DNA from 2 places in the Lysinibacillus sp. GW823-FHT06C08 genome. Region 2 is predicted to be linked to the other one. Evidence: riboswitches for the same ligand, from Rfam matches in the RefSeq annotation. Region 2 holds a riboswitch; the other holds the start of a gene.
The links. A riboswitch is a leader RNA that binds a small molecule or an ion and turns the genes downstream of it on or off. The one in region 2 is predicted to bind FMN.

Region 1 (9,904 bases), 290 kb from region 2:
CGTCGTCGAATAAGTGCTATTTTCCAACCACTTGTGAAGCGTGTTAATTTACAATTACTTGATGAAATTGGTTATCGTTCAGTGCTAATTGGTTTCCCTGTATTCTCCCTAGGTGCTTTAATCTTTGCGATGATTTGGGCGCAAATTGCTTGGAGTCGCTTCTGGGGATGGGATCCTAAGGAAGTATGGGCTCTTATTACATGGTTATTCTATGCGGCATTCCTACATTTACGTTTATCAAAAGGCTGGGAAGGTCAAAAATCTGCTTGGTTAGCATTAATTGGTTTTGGTATTATATTATTTAACCTAATTGCTGTTAACTTAATTCTTGCAGGTTTACACTCCTACGCATAACCTGTGAAACAACAAGCCTTTTCGCTCTAGCGAAGAGGCTTTCTTTTCTTTTCAATATGTGTCACACCATGTACAATAGAAGTTAGAGAAAGATTGGAAGAGAGGGATCGTGAAAGTGTCAGAAAATATTTCAGTATTAGTAGTAGATGACGAGGATCGAATTCGCCGCTTATTAAAAATGTATCTGGAGCGAGAAGGATACCTTGTTGACGAGGCAGAAAATGGTGAACAAGCGATCGAAAAATCTTTAGAAAAAGAATATCACTGTATTTTACTTGATATTATGATGCCTGAAAAAGATGGGCTAGAAGTGTGTGCAGAAATTCGTGAACGCGCTGCAACTCCTATTATTTTATTAACTGCTAAAGGCGAGGAAGCTAATCGTGTTCAAGGCTTCGAGCTAGGAGCAGATGATTATATTGTAAAACCATTTAGTCCTCGTGAGGTAGTGTTACGTGTGAAGGCCATTTTACGTCGTTCACAGGCATTCTCACCAACGACAAATGCATCCTCTTCAAAAGATTTAGTGGTGTTCCAGCATTTGATGATCGATCATGATGCACACCGTGTAACGGCAGAGGGCATTGAGGTGAATTTAACACCAAAAGAGTATGAATTACTTTACTTCTTAGCGAAATCGCCAGACAAAGTATTTGACCGTGAACAACTACTAAAAGAGGTTTGGCATTACGATTTCTTTGGTGATTTACGTACAGTTGACACACACGTAAAACGTTTGCGTGAAAAGCTCAACCGTGTTTCTGAAAACGCTGCTAAAATGATCGTGACGGTTTGGGGCGTTGGTTACAAATTTGAGGTTGTCAATGAATAGAATATGGAATAGTGTTGTCGGGAAGCTATGGGTAACCATATTGCTTCTCGTTTCATTTGTATTATTTGTTTTCACGGTATTAATGCTTGAATTTCTTCAAAACTACCATATGCAGCAAGCGGAAATATCTTTACGTCAAACCGCTGCCACTGTGGCAAGTATAGTGGATGACAATGAAACAGCTGAATCGACTTCGGAATTATTAAAAGATATTTTACCTAAAGGCACCAACGCACTAATCGCAATCAGCCATGTAGAGGTATCCTTTGCCATGCAAGAGGGACTCAATAAAAAGGAAATTCAAGATACTATTTTGGCAAATAAATCTTTCCGTGAGGTTTTTCAATCAGATGAACCAATTACTAAAGAAATGATGATGCCCTCCTCTACAGATCAAGAGAAAATGGAATCTTACGTTGTACTTGGTTTCCCATTAAATGTAGAGAATGCTGTACATGGAGCAGTTTTCATCTATCAAAGCCCCGATGCCCTACATAAAACGTCCAAGGAAACGACGAAAATTGTCTTTTTGGCAGCTTTCATAGCATTTGTCTTGACTACATTTTTTGCGTTCTTCTTGTCTTCACGTATTACTTCTCCACTTAGAAAAATGCGTGAGCTGGCATTTGAAATTGCAAAAGGGAATTTTGAAGCGAAAATGCCTACGACTCAAAATGATGAAATTGGACAGCTTGCAGTTGCTTTCAATCAAATGGGTCGTCAATTAAAGCATAATTTAGAGGTCATCAATCAAGAGAATGAACAGCTATCCAATATTTTGACATCTATGACAGATGCAGTGATTACATTTAATCGCGACCGTACAATATTATTAAGTAATCCACCAGCGGAACGTCTGATGCAAAAATGGTTTGTAAACAAAGGCTCACAAAGTGCGAAGCCAATACCGCCAGAGCTGTATCATATGCTGGATCATGTACTCATGTTTGAGGATAAGCTAGAAGAGGAAATTGAAATGGATGGTAATTACTATACGTTTACAATTAGTCCTCTTTATAGTGGAGAAAACATTCGTGGTGCAGTCGCTGTTATTCGTGATATGACTGAACAACACCGCTTAGAAAAACTTCGATCCGATTTTATTGCGAACGTCTCTCATGAATTGCGGACGCCAATCGCCATGCTTCAAGGCTATTCTGAAGCATTGATGGATGATGATTTTATTCAAGATCTGGAAGAACGTAATGAAATAACAAAAATTATTTATGATGAATCCAAACGAATGGGTCGCCTTGTCACGGATTTATTAGATTTAGCACGCATGGAATCAGGGCATATGACACTCTATAAAGATGAATTGCCAATTAATTCTACATTCGAACGTATTACCCAAAAATTTGCACAGGTTGCAAAAGAAAAGCATATTCGTCTACTATTTGATAGTGAATTTAATGACGATGCGATGATTAATATAGATGAGGATCGCATCGAGCAAGTACTCACAAATTTAGTCGACAATGCACTAAGACATACGGAAGAGGGATCTGTCACAGTAAAAGTGGAGCAGGAGCCAACATTCGCTAAAATTTCTGTTCAAGATACAGGACATGGTATTCCTCAAGATGATTTACCTTATGTCTTTGAACGCTTTTATAAAGCAGATAAGGCACGTACTCGATCTAAGGGTGGTACGGGACTTGGCTTAGCCATTGCACGAAATATTATAAAGGCACACTCAGGAAATATTATGGTAGATAGTGTGCTTAAGGAAGGTACTACCTTCACATTTTATTTACCGTTCGATTAATAACATGGTTTGTTATTAATTGACTGTAACTTCTGTGAATGTAAGACGACAAATAATATAGAACGGGGGTGGAGTGCATTGAATGACTCCGTGTTCCATCGACTATACGATGCCTATCATCAAGACGTGTTCCAGTTTCTAATCTATCTAGTAAAAAACCGTACACTTGCTGAAGATTTAGCGCATGAAGTTTATGTAAGAGTATTGCGCTCATACGATCAATTTGCAGGCAATAGTAGTGAGAAAACATGGCTTTTTGCAATAGCCAAAAATGTTGCGATTGATCATTTTAGAAAGCAAGCAGTGCGTCAGAAGCATTCGCTTGATTTCTTTGACTGGGAAACGGAACAGCTCCATTCAAACACACCATCACCGGAGGAAATGCTACAGGCCAGTGATGAATTTATGCAAGTAGAGTCAGCATTAGAAAACTGTACTGGCGATCAAAAAATGGTCATTATTATGCGCTATTTCCAGGATTTATCGATTGCAGAAACGGCGCAAATACTTGATTGGACAGAAGCGAAGGTAAAAACAACCCAGCATCGAGCCATTAAATTTTTAAGGCAACAGCTACAGCCGATCAGAGAACAGGAGGCGAAACGGCAATGACACATAAGGCATTTGATGATGAGCAGCTTGAACATGTACTGAACAATGCCCCTAAGCTTTCTGACCACCGTTCGAAAGAAGATATATTAAATCGGTTAATGGCAGATGCTCGCTTGCAAGATAATATCCACCTTCAAGAAGCTATGCAAGAACCTATAGAAGATGAACCATCTCAACAGGAAGGTGCTATCATTCAAAAGCCTGCGACGAAATCAAAAGTACGTAATATGCAGATTTATATGAGTGTAGCCGCAGTCTTTGTGCTAACAATACTAGTTGGCACAATATTGAAGAACAATCAAGGTGAGCAAAAAGATCAAGCGAGTATGCCTGAAACGGCTCAGTTTTCGACGATGCAAGAGGATTCAGCAGCAAAGGAAGCGGCCACGCAGGATGAAATGCTGGATTCCAAAAGTATTGTTGCGGAACATGAGCGCATTTTATCTTTACGTACATCTGTCTATGAGGAGGATGTAAAAGATGCTGTCGTATTCCGTATTGGTTTGGCAGGGCGTGATGCGGAAAGTGTTCCTATGACGTATGTGATTCCAAATGAACGTGTGGCTACGGATTTTGGAGAAGAGAAGCCTTCTACCTTACGGATATATGAAAAGTATGCTCCTCAAATTGACGAGGAGGCCAAAGGGTTTACAGAGTATCATCCTTATAAAGGTGAGCTGAAGGAAAAGGATGATAAGCTTATCCATGTCTTGCCAAAGGGGAATGACTATGATGTTGCCTCTGCTGCAGTAAATGAATATAAAGGCACAATGGAAGACACATTCTCGGACTCTGAATACACCGAAGTGGAAATCCAAAATGAAGATGGAACCCCGTATGAGTTTTCTCAAGAAGGTGAGCCAAGTCAAGGAATGTCCTTAACGAATGCAAAGCACTATAATTATTACTTGTACCATGATTCCAATGGTGCAGAATATTTATCACCAGATTTCCGTCAATCTTTTGAGACAGTCACAGAGGCACTTACACTGATGAAAAATAAAAATGATGATGTCTATACATCCGTAGTGCCTGAAAATGTAACATACACAGTCACTGAACAAGCGGAAGGTGTCGTTGTTACTTTTGATATTCCGCTTGATTTAACATCTATGGAACCAATACGAGCTACTCAATTAATTGAGGCCATGATGTTAACTGCTGCTAGCTTTAATCAACAGCTCCTTTTAGATAATGTTGTGCAAGAAAGCTGGGAAGGCTTTGATTTGAAGGGTTATTTACCAAAGCCAGTGGGACCAAATAAACAATTTTTACCATAGTCGAAGGAAGAAAAAAACAAGAGAGGCATTCCTGTATGGCGGGAGTGCCTTTTCTATTTATAAAACATAGCAATTTAATCGGATTTTTTGAGCAGAACTATTTACTTTTACTTCGTAATTCATTATAGTAAAGCTGTAGTATAAAATAATATGATTCATCTTCGGGGCAGGGTGAAAATCCCGACCGGCGGTAATAGAGTCATAAATCGCTAGTGAATATATTCATTAGCTCGCTTGATTTATGTTAAACTCTTCAGCCCGCGACCTGTGCGAATTTTCGCATGGCTGACTTGGTGAAATTCCAAGGCCGACAGTTAAAGTCTGGATGGGAGAAGATGAAGGTACGATCGTCATTCATTGTCATGAAATGAACTATGACCGAGCGCTTTTTTGTATGTTTTATTAAACTGTGCTCAAAAATTAGTTGATGAGGACGCTTATTCGTTATGCCTTTCTCCCTTATGCTTTATTAAACGCATAAGGGTTTTTTCATGAAACAATTGAAAGATCGTCACCTTTCTTCTTGCGAGATTGAATCAGCAAAGAGGAGAGAGTTTTCTATGAAGAAAAATGTCAAACTTCAATCGTTTATTACGATTGGGATGCTGAGCAGTATTTCATTTTTATTAATGCTTTTTAATTTCCCAATTCCGCCATTCCCAGCATTTTTGGAAGTGGATTTCAGTGATATGCCTGCCTTGCTTGCAGCAATCACAATGGGACCTGTAGCTGGTATTTTAGTAGAATTGTTTAAAAATGTGTTGGATTGGATTTTCTCAGGCACTCCAACAGGCGTTCCGGTAGGGCATATGGCCAATTTTGTAACAGGTATTTTATTCATCTTGCCAGTAAGCTTTATTTTTAATCGATTTAAAACAATCGCTGGTCTTGTTGGAGGTTTAGCAATAGGAACAGTTGTGATGGCAGTAGGAATGAGTGTTTTAAACTATGCTGTATTTTTACCAATGTACACTTACTTCTTAGGAATGGAGCCTGTTGTAGGTGACTCACTTTATAAAATGATTATCGCTGGTATTTTACCATTTAATATTGTCAAAGGGATTTTATTAACGGGTATTATGGCGTTATTATTTACGACAATGCGTAAATGGATTGACCGCCAGCGTTCTATGTATATAACAAAATAAAATGTACTAAGCCTCGAGGGATGAACTCGAGGCTTTTTTATGGCGAAATGTAGAAAAAATAGAAAAAGGTAATGGGTTGTCCAAGTATAACTAGTTCTTTTTTAGTAATACCTAGTCGAAAGCTATAATTTCATGTAAAATTAGAGAAGAGTTTAGAAAGTTAGAGGAGTTTGAAGAGATGAGTGGAAAAAAAGGACAGTGGTCTAGTAAGTTAGGATTTATTTTAGCATCAGCAGGTGCTGCAATAGGACTAGGAGCGATTTGGAAGCTTCCGTATGTAACCGGACAAAGTGGCGGAGGGGCGTTTTTCTTAATCTTTGTATTGTTTACATTGTTAATTGGGCTCCCGATGCTATTATCTGAATATATTTTAGGACGAGGTACACAGTCAGAGGCAATTACTGCCTATAAAAAAATTGCTCCTACGAAAAAGGGATGGGCATGGATTGGCCGCATGGGTGTTCTCGGATGTTTTTTATTACTAACATTTTATAGCGTTGTCGGTGGCTGGATTTTTATTTATAGTGGGCTAGGCGTAGCGGGTGCTGTCATTGATCCGGCTATTGATCCTGGAGAACTATTTGGAAAGATAATTGGTACACCTTGGATTACAATTGTAGGTTTGGCTTTGTTTACATTAGCAAACGTACTTGTTATTTCGTTAGGTGTCCAAAATGGTATTGAAAAGGCGAATAAATGGATGATGCCATTGCTCTTTATTATGTTCATTGTCCTAGTGATACGTGCTGTCACATTAGATGGCGCCATGGACGGGGTAAAATTCTTTTTATGGCCTGATTTTTCAAATATTACCGGAAAAGCCTTATTAGAAGCTTTAGGGCAATCCTTCTTTGGGTTAGCCGTTGGATTTTCTTGCCTTGTTACATATAGTTCCTACCTCAAAAAAGATGTGAGTTTACCGAATTCAGCAGGCTCCGTCGTTATGCTAACGGTACTTGTTTCATTTTTAGCTGGACTAGCTATCTTCCCGGTCGTTTTTGCTTTTGATTTAGAGCCGGCAGCTGGGCCAGGCTTGTTATTTATGGTGTTACCGACAGCATTTAGCCAAATGCCATTTGGGGAAGTATTTTTAGCGATGTTTTTATTATTATTCTTATTTGCCACATTAACGTCCTCGTTTAGTTTATACGAAATTATTGTTGCGGCATTTATGGAAAATAGTCAGAAGTCTCGTCTCGTATGGACTTCTTGCCTAGGTATAGTCGTCTTTCTTGCGGCCATCCCAGCATCCCTTTCCTCTAGCCTGCTAGCGGATGTATCGGTTTTTGGGAAGAATATTTTTGATGCAACTGACTTTTTAGTATCAAACTTAATGCTGCCATTGGGTAACTTGTCCATTGCGATTTTTATTGCATATGTAGTGGATAAGGAATTTGTGAAAAGAGAACTGCTAATGGGAAGCCAGATGGGGCAGGGGTATTATGCGATTTACAGGATGTTAATGTTAATCATAGTACCTGCTGTCATACTCGTAGTATTCGTTAATATGCTATTTCAATTTTAAAAATATATATAAGGTGTATCCATTTAGTAAATGGGTACGCCTTTTTTATGTATCGAAATTCAAGATAAATATATTCTAAAAAAACGATGTTATAAAACTTTACATACATATTGCTAATAACAATAAAATGATGTATTTTAAAAGCAGTTATAAAAAATGTGTTAACTAAATTTACATTGGAGTGGTGGAAAATGAAACATTATACAAAAGAAGGTATTATACGCCGAGTAAAGGAAGAAAATGTGAAGTTTATTCGCCTACAATTTACTGATATATTAGGAACGATTAAAAATGTAGAAGTACCTGTGAGTCAATTAGAAAAAGCTTTAGACAATAAGGTTATGTTTGATGGCTCTTCGATTGAAGGCTTTGTACGTATAGAGGAGTCTGATATGTACTTGAGACCAGATTTCAATACATTTGTCATTTTTCCTTGGACAGCTGAAAAAGGTAAGGTGGCACGCCTTATATGCGATATTGCAAGGCCAGATGGGTCACCATTTGAAGGAGACCCACGCTCCAATTTAAAGCGCGTTTTAAAGGAAATGGAGGAGTTAGGTTTCACTTCCTTTAACTTGGGCCCAGAGCCAGAATTTTTCCTTTTTAAGCTGGATGAAAAGGGGCATCCGACACTTGAGCTAAATGACAGCGGAGGTTATTTTGACTTAGCTCCGACAGATTTAGGAGAGAATTGTCGTCGGGATATTGTTTTAGAGCTAGAAGGGATGGGCTTTGAAATTGAGGCATCTCACCATGAAGTAGCACCTGGACAGCATGAAATTGATTTTAAATATGCTAGTGCCATTGAAGCATGCGACAATATTCAAACATTTAAATTAGTCGTAAAAACAATCGCTGCACAGCATGGGCTACATGCAACATTTATGCCGAAGCCATTATTCGGAGTTAACGGCTCTGGTATGCATTTTAATCTATCATTATTTGAAGGGGATAAAAATGCATTTTATGATGAACACGCAGAACTTCAATTAAGTGCAACAGCTCGTAGCTTTATGGCAGGAATCATCCAGCATGTACACGGATTTACGGCAATTACGAATCCACTTGTTAATTCTTATAAACGATTAGTCCCAGGCTATGAGGCCCCATGCTATGTTGCTTGGTCTGCTCAAAACCGTTCACCACTTATTCGTATACCAGCAGCTAGAGGATTATCAACACGTGTTGAATTACGTTCAGTGGATCCAGCGGCGAATCCTTATTTAGCAATGGCTGTGATCTTGGCTTCGGGGCTTGATGGCATACGCAAGGATTTAACGCCTCCAGCAGCGGTAGATCGAAATATTTATAAAATGACAGGTCCAGAGCGTGAATTAAATGGCATTGATAGCTTACCCTCTTCATTAGAACATGCGTTAATTGAATTAGAAATGGATTCAGTTGTACGAGATGCTCTAGGTGATCATATTTATGAAAAGTTTAATGTTGCCAAAGAAATCGAATGGGATAAATACCGCACACGGGTCCATAACTGGGAGCGTGAGGAATATTTAACGATGTACTAAAAAATATTGGAGCTAAAAAGCTCCAATATTTTTATACTGACTTTCATACCCTTTATTAAAGAAAAGGGGTGTGGGCAATGACACAAACGACTCAAGTTGTGACAATTCAAAACAACGATATTGTGCAATTTGAACATGATATTAATCGGGCTTTATTAGATTTAAGTTACTTTTTCATACTTGATATCAAATACAATACCCTTTATATCGGAGAACAAACGGTCATCCATTCTGCCTTAATTATTTATCAACATCCAGACGAGAGTAGCCATTAAATTTATATGTAAAAGGATGGTCATGTCGAGAAGACGTGACTTTTTTTTATGGAAATAAAGATAAGAGAAATGGTCGATCTTCTGGGAATGTCAATGGTAGTCGTGCAACATCATCTTTAGATTGCCATGCGATATCGTACATTAATTTATTCAAGATTAAGAAGGGTCATTTGTCCGCCAATTATGATGGCTTCAAAGTAACTGACTTCTACAGCTGCATTAGATTTATCATCAATACTACCTGTAGCCTAATTCTTCGTATACTTCATGATTACAACATGCTTGGAAATTTCCCATTGCCTCCTTTTCATCTGAAGGCATAGCCTAAGTCTTTTCTTCCTCCTTTGGTAAGATACGATGTTGACTATCCTTGATTTAAGGACAATAAAGGCCTTGTCCGTTATTATAAATATAATGGTTATTTTTCGATATTTTTTGATAGTTAGTACAATGGATTTTAGTGGAGAAAGAGCGAAAATCGTATGTAAAGTAACGAAAATAGAAGGAGTGTTAGTGATGAAAAACTGCTTCTACACATACCTGTCCAAAGTTAGCATAAAAAGACAGGCTGGAAAGCATGAACT
Region 2 (9,904 bases):
GAAGGGAGGGCGAAGTAATGGAAACTGTTTGTGCGAAAGGTTTAACCGAAGTAGAGGTAAAATCTTACAATCTTTGTGGGGATTTGCTGGCTAAGGGAGAAGTATGCCCTTTTTTAAGCAAATTTCATATCGATGCAGGTTCCGGTTGCTTTTTGCCTTCTTTATTTCTTACTGATTGACATCCAATTAAATGGGATGTATAGATTGCTAGACGCCGGTTCGTAACGGCGCTTTTTTTGTTTAATTATAAAATTTAACATGCCCTTTTTCTCATAGGGATGTTTGTAAGGTGCCGTTTTATGACGGCGCCTTTTTTGTGTTTGTTTGAAAGGAGTGAAAAGTGATGTGTAACCTTATATGTCCATTTATTTCTTGAGCAATTCGCTTAGTAGTAATGGATAAAATAAATAAGGAGATTGAAAAAATGATACTTCAATTAAATGGAATTAGTAAGAGCTACTTGGGAGATCCGATTCTTTCAAAGATAACCATGAAAATGGAACGTGGCGATCGGATTGGACTTATAGGTGTAAATGGGGCAGGAAAATCAACGCTACTAAAGATCATTACAGGGGATCTTCCCTATGATGAAGGCGACATTTTTATAGGCAAGGGAATGAAGCTAGGTTATTTGCGACAAGATAGTGGGTTACAGCCAGAACATACGATTTGGACTGAAATGCTTGGGGCATTTACTGAGCTTCAAGAGGCTGAAAAGGAACTTCGAGAGCTGGAAATGCAGATGGGTGAGCCTTCCTGCATCAATAACCCCGAAAAGCTGGAACAGGTAATGAAGATATATGCCAGCAAATCAGATTGGTTTTCACAGCAAGGTGGCTATGATGTCGAGGCAAAAATAAATAGTATGTTAAATGGAATGGGCTTTGGTAGCATCCCGACAAACACTCTTATCGAATCATTAAGTGGTGGACAGAAAACTAGACTGGCACTTGCTAAAATTTTACTAGAGCAGCCGGATTTATTGCTGTTAGATGAACCGACTAACCATTTGGATTTTGCGACTTTAAACTGGCTTGAAAGCTATTTACGTGGCTATCAGGGTGCTATTATTGTTATTTCGCACGATCGTTATTTTTTAGATGCCCTTGTCAATGAAATTTATGAGATTGAACGCACCCATGGAACAACATACAGCGGTAACTATTCTAAGTATGTGGAAAGCAAGGTGAAAAATCGCGAATTAATGGAAAAGAAATATACGATGCAACAGCAGCAAATCGCCAAAATGGAGGATTATATTGAGCGGAATATTACGATGGCTACTTCCTCGAAAAGCGCTAAGAACAAAAGGAAGCAGCTCGAACGAATAGATCGTCTTGAAAAGCCTCAGAAGGATCTAAAACACGCACAAATGACATTTGCTACAGATAAGAGATCTCATAAAGAAGTGTTGAAGGTAAAAGATGTAGTGCTCTCCTATCAGCTAGAAGATAGCAAGAAAATATTATTGCAAGATATTGAGTTTTCCTTGGATAGAGGAGATCGGGTCGCATTAGTAGGTCCAAATGGTGTTGGGAAATCAACGCTTTTGAAGGCGTTATTACATGAATTGTCTCCGGACCGTGGCGTTATCGCATGGGGAAATGGTGTGACAATCGGCTATTATGATCAAGAGCAAGAGACATTACATCCTAATAATACGGTATTACAAGAGGTTTGGAGTACTTTCCCTTCGATGGAAGAGGCAAGAATACGGTCAGTACTCGGTAATTTTTTATTTACGAAAGAGGATGTTTTTAAAAAGATAGCCTCCCTTAGCGGCGGGGAAAAAGCGCGTGTAGCGTTAGCAAAGCTTATTTTGCAAAAAGCCAATGTGCTTATTATGGATGAGCCGACCAATCATCTTGATTTATTTAGCAAGGAAGTTTTGGAGGAGGCGCTATTGCAATTTGACGGCACCTTATTATGCATTTCTCATGATCGTTATTTCCTTAATAAGCTAGCAAATAAATTGCTTGAATTATCACCAACTGGGATGACGGCCTTTTCGGGAAATTATGATGATTATGTTCAAAAAATAAGCCATTAAAGGATTTAGGGGCTACCTATATAGCAAGAGGTGGCCCCTTTTTTAAAAATTACAGACAGAAGTATAGATAATATAATTAAATAGTGTTATCGTAAGAACTAGCTAAATAAAATGATCCTTCGGGGTAGGGTGAAATTCCCAATCGGCGGTGATGAAGTAATTCAAAGTCCGTGAGCGCAAGCTGATTTGGTGCAAATCCAAAACCGACAGTAACAGTCTGGATGGGAGAAGGGTATAAGTGCGAGCTTTTTAAATTCAATGTAATTTAGAAGGTCTATTTGACTATGCATTTATGACACGACTTCCCGCAAGTATGTTGGGAAGTTTTTTTATTTAGCCAATCAATTGAATAGAAGATGTTCTTCGGGGTAGGGTGAAATTCCCAATCGGCGGTGATGAAGCAATTCAAAGTCCGTGAGCGCAAGCTGATTTGGTGCAAATCCAAAACCGACAGTGATAGTCTGGATGGGAGAAGAACAAATAAGATACTAGTCTATGGAAAAAATGTATATCCAAATAGGCTTATTTATTGATGTCTTATACTCCCAAAACCCCTTTGTCAAAGGGGTTTTTCTTTTTATATGAGCTTTAAGAAGGGAGACGGGTAGAAGCTCAAGAGTGGTGGATAGAAACCCAAAAGTGACGGATAGAAGCTCAAGAGTGACGGATAGAAACCCAAAAGCCACGGATAGAAGCTACGTAAGATCAGTGTGAAAGCAGGTGAAGAAATGTTTACAGGTATTGTGGAGGATATTGGCACTATTAAAGCCTTGCAAATCAATAAGAACAGTATGAAAATTACGGTTCAATCATCGAAAGTTGCTGAAGATGTGGGGTTAGGGGATAGTATAGCGGTCAATGGTGTTTGTTTAACGGTTACTCATTTTACGAATCGAGAGCTTACGATGGATGTTATGCCTGAAACCGTCAAAGCTACAAATTTACATCAGCTGACAATAGGGGATCCGGTTAATTTGGAGCGTGCGATGCCTGCTAATGGGCGATTTGGGGGTCACTTTGTTGCTGGTCATGTCGATGGTGTTGGGAAGATTTTACGAAAACGTCCGGTGGCCAACGCGGTTTATATTGATATCGAATTGTCTGAGGAACTAACAAGTTTCTGTATTCCGAAGGGCTCCGTAACGATTGATGGCACAAGCTTAACAATCTTTCATGTTGAAACGAAGCAGGTCACGATTTCACTGATTCCTCATACTTACAAGGAAACGATTTTAGGTATGAAAAAAGTAGGCGCTTTCGTCAATATTGAAACAGATTTAGTCGGTAAATATATTTTAAACGAATTGAAAAATGAGCAAGGCAAGTCAATGATTACAAGAGATTATTTAGCACGACATGGTTTTTAAAATCACATAATGAGGAGATGAAAAATAGTGCTACATGCAATTGAAGATGCCATAGAGGATTTAAAGCAAGGGAAAATAATCATCGTAGTGGATGATGAGGATCGGGAAAATGAGGGGGATCTTCTAGCGCTTGCTGAATTTATTACTCCGGAAACGATCAACTTTATGGCGACTTATGGAAAAGGTCTAATTTGTACGCCGATTTCGCAGAAGCTAGCACATCAGTTAGATCTGCACCCAATGGTTCAGCACAATACGGATAACCATCAAACAGCATTTACCGTAAGTATCGATCATATGGACACAACAACGGGGATTAGTGCCTTTGAGCGGGCATTCACCATACAAAAGATGTTGGGATCTCAGGCGAAAAAAACTGATTTTCGTCGACCAGGACACATTTTTCCACTAATCGCAAAGGATAATGGTGTCTTAGAGCGAAGGGGCCATACGGAGGCGAGCATTGATTTAGCTAAGCTTTGTCACAGTATTCCTGCTGGAGTGATTTGTGAAATTATGGGGGACGATGGTCACATGATGCGCTTTGATGAATTGACAAAGTATGCAGCACATCATGGATTAAAAATGATTTCCATTGAGGCGTTAGCCACTTATCGCAGTCAATCATTTACAACAAACTAATAACGAGGGAGATTTTAAAAAATGGGTCAAACATTTGAAGCACAATTAATTGGGACGGATTTAAAAATTGCGGTAGTCGTAGGTCGATTCAATGAGTTTATTACAAGCAAATTATTAGATGGTGCAATGGATGGATTAAAAAGACACGGTGTAGATGAAGCATCTATTGATGTTGCATGGGTGCCAGGAGCTTTTGAAGTGCCTTTTATTGCGAAACAATTAGCAGAGACAAAGAAATATGATGCCATTATTGGTTTAGGGACTGTTATTCGTGGTTCTACAACACATTATGATTATGTGTGTAATGAGTCGGCAAAAGGAATTGCGAATGTATCCTTAACGACCAATGTACCAGTTATTTTCGGTATTGTTACAACAGAAAATATTGAACAGGCGATTGAGCGTGCGGGAACAAAATCAGGTAATAAAGGCTATGATTCCGCGATATCGGCAATTGAGATGGCTAATCTACAAAAAATGATTGGCTAAGAACATTCTGAATAGGTTATCACAGTATTTGTTTCTTGAATAATTTTTATGTCCATGGGAAAAATATGCCTAAGTATATTTATTACATGTCGTAGTTTTCATAAATGTACTAAATTTGAGCAGGCTCAGTAGGAGATGAGAAGTATTTCAATGGAACAAATGATGAATTTGAAAATGTTGAAATCACTATTTCAACGCTCTGCTGATATAATATTCCAACAGTATAAATTTCAGCAACATACAGTCCATATGATAACCTGTGATGCTATGATAGACGAAGAACTCCTTCAAACGGTTGTGGTCGAACGTGTTCAATCCTTATTTAACTGTGGTTCTGATGAAACGTTAGAGGAGCTAATTGAACAGCATCTTCATGTGCCCTATTTACAAAAGGTCACTAAGAAAGAGGATATGATTACAAGAGTCTACAAAGGCCATGTCTTATTATATTTTGAGGAAGATCATTTGATTTATTCCAGTGATATTTCAAATAGACCTAATCGTGAGCCGGGGGAAACAACGCTTGAGTTAGTTGTAAAAGGACCAAGAGATGATTTTATTGAAGATGTATTTATTAATATAGCTTTATTACGAAAACGTTTACCTACGAATTCATTTAGTGTAGAAACATTAGAAATCGGTCAACGCTCTAAAACAACGGTAGCCGTTTTATATATGGAAGACATTGTGAATTTAAATATGCTAGAACAAATCCGATTACAATTACAAAAAATTGATACAGATATTGTCGTCAATGGTGATTTACTGATGGAGGCAATCGAACAGACGGCTAAAGTTCTACCTAGACATGATTATACGGGAAGACCAGATTTTGCTCTTCAAGCATTAATGAGAGGAAGAATACTAATAATGATCGATGGCGTTTCCTATGCCATGATTATTCCCGCCAATATTATGCTGCTCTTTAAAACATCTGAGGACAATGAATATCCGGTCATTGTCAGTTCAATGGAACGGGTGCTCCGAATTTTTGGGATACTGATTAGTATGTTACTTCCTGGTTTTTGGCTAGCCGTAACGACGTATCATCAAGAGCAGCTCCCCTATCTTCTACTTGCGACAGTGGTTGAATCAAGAACGGGGTTACCGTTTCCAACGATACTTGAAATCATGATGATGCTATTTATGTTTGAAATGTTCCGCGAGGCCAACTTACGCTTGCCTAGTGCCATCAGTGGCTCGATCAGTGTTGTTGGAGGGTTAATCATTGGAGATGCTGCAATTAAAGCTGGCGTGACAAGCCCTTCGATGATTGTTATCATTGCGATTTCAAGCATTGCTGCATTTACACTCGTCAATCAAGCCTTTGTAACAGCAATGAGTATTTTTCGATTAATTATCATTTTATTTTCAGCCTTTTTGGGTCTGTTTGGATTTTTTATTTCGGTCTTTTTCATTATTATCTATGCAGCAAATATGCGTGTACTCGGTGTGCCCTATATTAATTTTAATGCAGATTTTGAACAGGGTAATATTGGAAAATCCTTACTGCGTTTATCGCCGAAGGGCTATAGTCTAAGACCGTCCTTCCTAAAACCACAGGACCGGACACGAACGGCAAATATTAAATCAAAAAAAGATCAGGGGGTATGACCGTTACCTGACATCAGACTATAGACAAGCTCAAAAAAATTGGAGTTTGCCTATAGTCTTTTTTTATAATTAATTCCACTACGGGAGATGAGCTGTTTCTAATCCACTTTTAAGAACTCCGTAGTGCTGAACGTCTATTTCTCCGCATATGAAAGAGAAAGAATAACAAAAACCATTGAGAGTCATTATCTTCTCAATGGTTTTTGTCTAAAGCTCTCTACATTTTGTAGCTATTTGAAAGGAATATGGACGATGGCAGTCGTTTCAAGATGTTTCGATGATTCAATCGAAATATCTCCATGATATTTATGGACGATTTCTTTCACAATAAATAGTCCTTGCCCTCGAATTTTCCCATTTTCATGCTTCTTCGTAGAGAATCCTTGTTTAAAGATTTGGTTTGCGTCTACAATATTCGGTCCTGTATTCGTAATTTTAAATTCATATTGTCCTTCATCAGCTTGACAACAAATCATAATTTTACGTTGCCCCTCAGGCAATTCATTCGCAGCATCAATCGCATTGTCAATTAAGTTCGATAGAATCTTGATTAAATCGGTCGTTTTAATTTTATTAAAATCGCCCTGAGAGATGGTGAAATCCATATCAATATTATGATTCTGTGCTGTTAGCTTTTTCGTTTGTAATAATATGGATAAACCTGGATGGTCAATATTTAATTTTAATGATTTAATCGCTTGTACTTCTTTCGACAGTGATGCTAAATATTGTTTTGCTTGATCCGTTTTTTCTAATTGTAAAAGGCCATGTAAAACTTGGATATGGTTCGTGAAATCATGACGTAACGATGACACCGAAGTAATCAATGTTTTGATTTCTGCTTGGTAAGTGTCTTCTGTGGCGCCTACTTCCTTCGCTACCTCTTTTTGGTACCATCTTTGTAAAAATAAAAAAGAACCAGCAACAATTAAAATAAATACACCATTGAAAATAAAAATAAATAGGTTATCTTCAATCACTTTGCCTTTAATACCATTCAATGTATCTGCACTTATATCAATGCCTAGGTAACCGATTATTTGACCTGTATCATCTTTAATTGGCGCACCAACAGATAAATAAGAACCATGGACTGAATCATGGATTACCTCTGTGACATAGGTTTCACCATGATAGGCTTTTTCTACTTGTTTAGCTGGAACAGTACAAACCTCACCTATTTCAAATCCTTTTTTTAGTTCACTTGGCAGACCCATCACCATTGCTTTTGATACTTTTGGATTATCCACCTGCAATGTATAAACAAATAATGCACCTAGCTTTACCCTTGCATCATTTAAGTAACTTCTTACTTCCCAATAATAATCATTTTTTTGCGGATTATTCAAAAATTGCTGATAAGCAATTGTATCGATGGAAGCAGCAATGGAATTAGCAGCCTCTAGACTTTGATTAGCAATTGATTCTTCAACGGTCTTTTTAATTTTTACATAGGATGTAATGATGTTTAAACTTGTAAACAAACATAATAAAATGGTGGATAGAATTAATATAAGCTTTATTTTTCGATTTTTCATATTACTCGGGACTTCCTCATCTATTAATATTCTAGAATATTAATTAACTCTATTTTTTGTTTGTAAACCAAACAATGCTTGTTTATCCTACATAAATTAAAACACAAAATCAATATGACTTTAAAATTACACACCGTAAACACTAGTTTAATAATCCTTTACAAGAAAGTAAACTAAAAAGGTGAAACAGCATATTTTAAGTCTCATTTCCTATACTCATGGAAAATTCAAAAAGTTTCTAAAACAAAGGTCACATAAAAAATGAGTGGGTCCCAGTCATATATAATCTTTTCACTCCTATTTGTAGTTAAAGTACTTTATATAAAAGTTAAAAGGAACGAGGATCGGCGACTCCTGCAGAAATCGACAGTTCATTTATTTCCATGTGAAAATAGGGAGCTTTTTTCTATTTGTAAGACATACATTACAAAGAATAAAGTGATAAAATGAAGGGGATGAAAAAATTGGAAAAGGATCTCCTGAAATTATTAAAAGAGGGAGGACTTATTTTATATGCAAGACATGGGACTGCAACAGTTGGTGTAGATCAAGTAAATGGTCTATTTCAAAGTTGTCAGTATCAAAGAAATTTATCCGAACAAGGCCGTCATGAGGCTGTATATTATGGCCAAATGTTGCGTTATTGGCAAATTCCCATCCTTGCGCCTATCAATGCAAGTCCTTTTTGTCGAACGATTGAAACAGCTCAGTTGGCTTTTCCGAATGTTCAGGTACAAATAGACCCTTTTTTGTTTGAGATTTTTATGTTAGATGGAAATCTTTCGACTGTTCAACAAAATTCAATTTTAATGGCTTTTCAATCTATGTTGGAAATGAAACCACCAGAGGGAATCAATAGAGTCATAATTGGTCATAGTTTTCCGAAAAATGTGGGACTAGGGGTCATCCCGAATATGGGCACGGTTATTATAAAACCCAAAGGCTTAGGTCAAGGATATGAAATTTTGGGGAAACTGACATTAGAAGATTTAGCAAAATTAGATTCCATTTGAGATGAGGGAAACGATGAATATTAAAACAGTTTCACAATGTACATTAGAGGAAGTATTACGGGCGTGGAACAAAGGCTTTGAAGGATACATTGTGCCCATCGACATGACGGCAGAGATGTTTTTACAGCGGCTTGTTGGGGAGGGGCTGTCAGTTGAGCACTCCATTGTCGCTTTTGACGATCATGAACCAATTGGTATTGTCATGAACGGCTTTCGACACATGGGTGGCAAGAAAATAGCATGGAATGGGGGCACGGGTATTTCGCCTACTTATCGTGGGAAAGGCGTTTCACGATTATTAATGGAGGAAACTCTAGCTATCTATGAACGGGAAAATGTTGAAATTGCCACACTGGAAGCAATAAAGGAAAACTCAGTAGCAATTGCTTTGTATGAAAGATATGGCTATGTTATAACTGATCATCTTCAGTTTTTAAGTGGGGAATATGAGGCGAAGGTAGAACATACGTCAGCTATTCGGACTGAAATAATTCGCCCAGAACAATTACCTCATGTGCCGTTTTATCAGGAAGATGTTCCTTGGCAATGTAGCTGGCATAGCATTAAGCAGGGAGAAGCTAGAGTTTTCTATAATGAAGCAAATGATGTGCTCGGCTATATGTTATATAAAACAGTGTGGGGGAAACAGGGTGAGTTGGAGCGGGTCATTCTGTATCAATTGGAAGTATTAGAAGAGTATAAAGTCGATTTACTAGCACACTTCTTAGCCAGTGTGACAGCTCAGAAGGTGAATATAACCGCCGTTAATTTCCGAGCAAGCAACCCAGCAACGAGCTATTTAGTGGCAAATGGACTAAAGGTGACGACAGAGCAGGTACAGATGAAAAGCAAATCTAACCATAGTTGTCAACCTAACGAAAATCCAGTATACTAATGCGATAATGAATGGGAATAGAGGATGAAGGACATGACGTTTGAAGAAATATTACCACGCTTAAAAGCAGGAGAAAAAAGTATTCGTGCAGGCTGGGGCGGTGCTGAACTATATGTGAAGCTAGTTGGTCAAAGCCAACACGATGGAGAGACTTTGAATCCTTATTTTTTAATTAATGTACGCGGAGAAGGGTACACAATGTTCACGCCTACAGTATGTGATTTATTAGCAGAAGATTGGATTGTCGTTGAATAATAATATGAGAAGTCATCTCAATTTTGAGGTGGCTTCTTTTT

Region 1: it holds a riboswitch for FMN, as region 2 does, so the genes downstream of both, AC1Q6O_RS04620 (ECF transporter S component) here and ribE (riboflavin synthase) in region 2, are expected to answer to the same signal.

What each region holds. Positions count from the first base shown of each region.
Region 1 covers NZ_JBXAHN010000001.1:984,760-994,663, forward strand. The annotation lists gene ccsB (c-type cytochrome biogenesis protein CcsB) at 1-354, shown strand, start outside; gene AC1Q6O_RS04600 (response regulator transcription factor) at 470-1,186, shown strand; gene AC1Q6O_RS04605 (ATP-binding protein) at 1,179-2,954, shown strand; gene sigX (RNA polymerase sigma factor SigX) at 3,033-3,566, shown strand; gene AC1Q6O_RS04615 (RNA polymerase subunit sigma) at 3,563-4,846, shown strand; FMN riboswitch at 5,000-5,187, shown strand; gene AC1Q6O_RS04620 (ECF transporter S component) at 5,407-5,994, shown strand; gene AC1Q6O_RS04625 (sodium-dependent transporter) at 6,173-7,519, shown strand; gene glnA (type I glutamate--ammonia ligase) at 7,711-9,045, shown strand; gene AC1Q6O_RS04635 (hypothetical protein) at 9,123-9,320, shown strand.
Region 2 covers NZ_JBXAHN010000001.1:1,275,661-1,285,564, forward strand. The annotation lists gene AC1Q6O_RS05975 (hypothetical protein) at 18-179, shown strand; gene AC1Q6O_RS05980 (ABC-F family ATP-binding cassette domain-containing protein) at 425-2,050, shown strand; FMN riboswitch at 2,162-2,287, shown strand; FMN riboswitch at 2,406-2,531, shown strand; gene ribE (riboflavin synthase) at 2,779-3,417, shown strand; gene ribB (3,4-dihydroxy-2-butanone-4-phosphate synthase) at 3,445-4,059, shown strand; gene ribH (6,7-dimethyl-8-ribityllumazine synthase) at 4,081-4,548, shown strand; gene AC1Q6O_RS06000 (spore germination protein) at 4,699-6,162, shown strand; gene AC1Q6O_RS06005 (ATP-binding protein) at 6,393-7,700, opposite strand; gene AC1Q6O_RS06010 (histidine phosphatase family protein) at 8,165-8,713, shown strand; gene AC1Q6O_RS06015 (GNAT family N-acetyltransferase) at 8,727-9,608, shown strand; gene AC1Q6O_RS06020 (DUF2829 domain-containing protein) at 9,642-9,863, shown strand.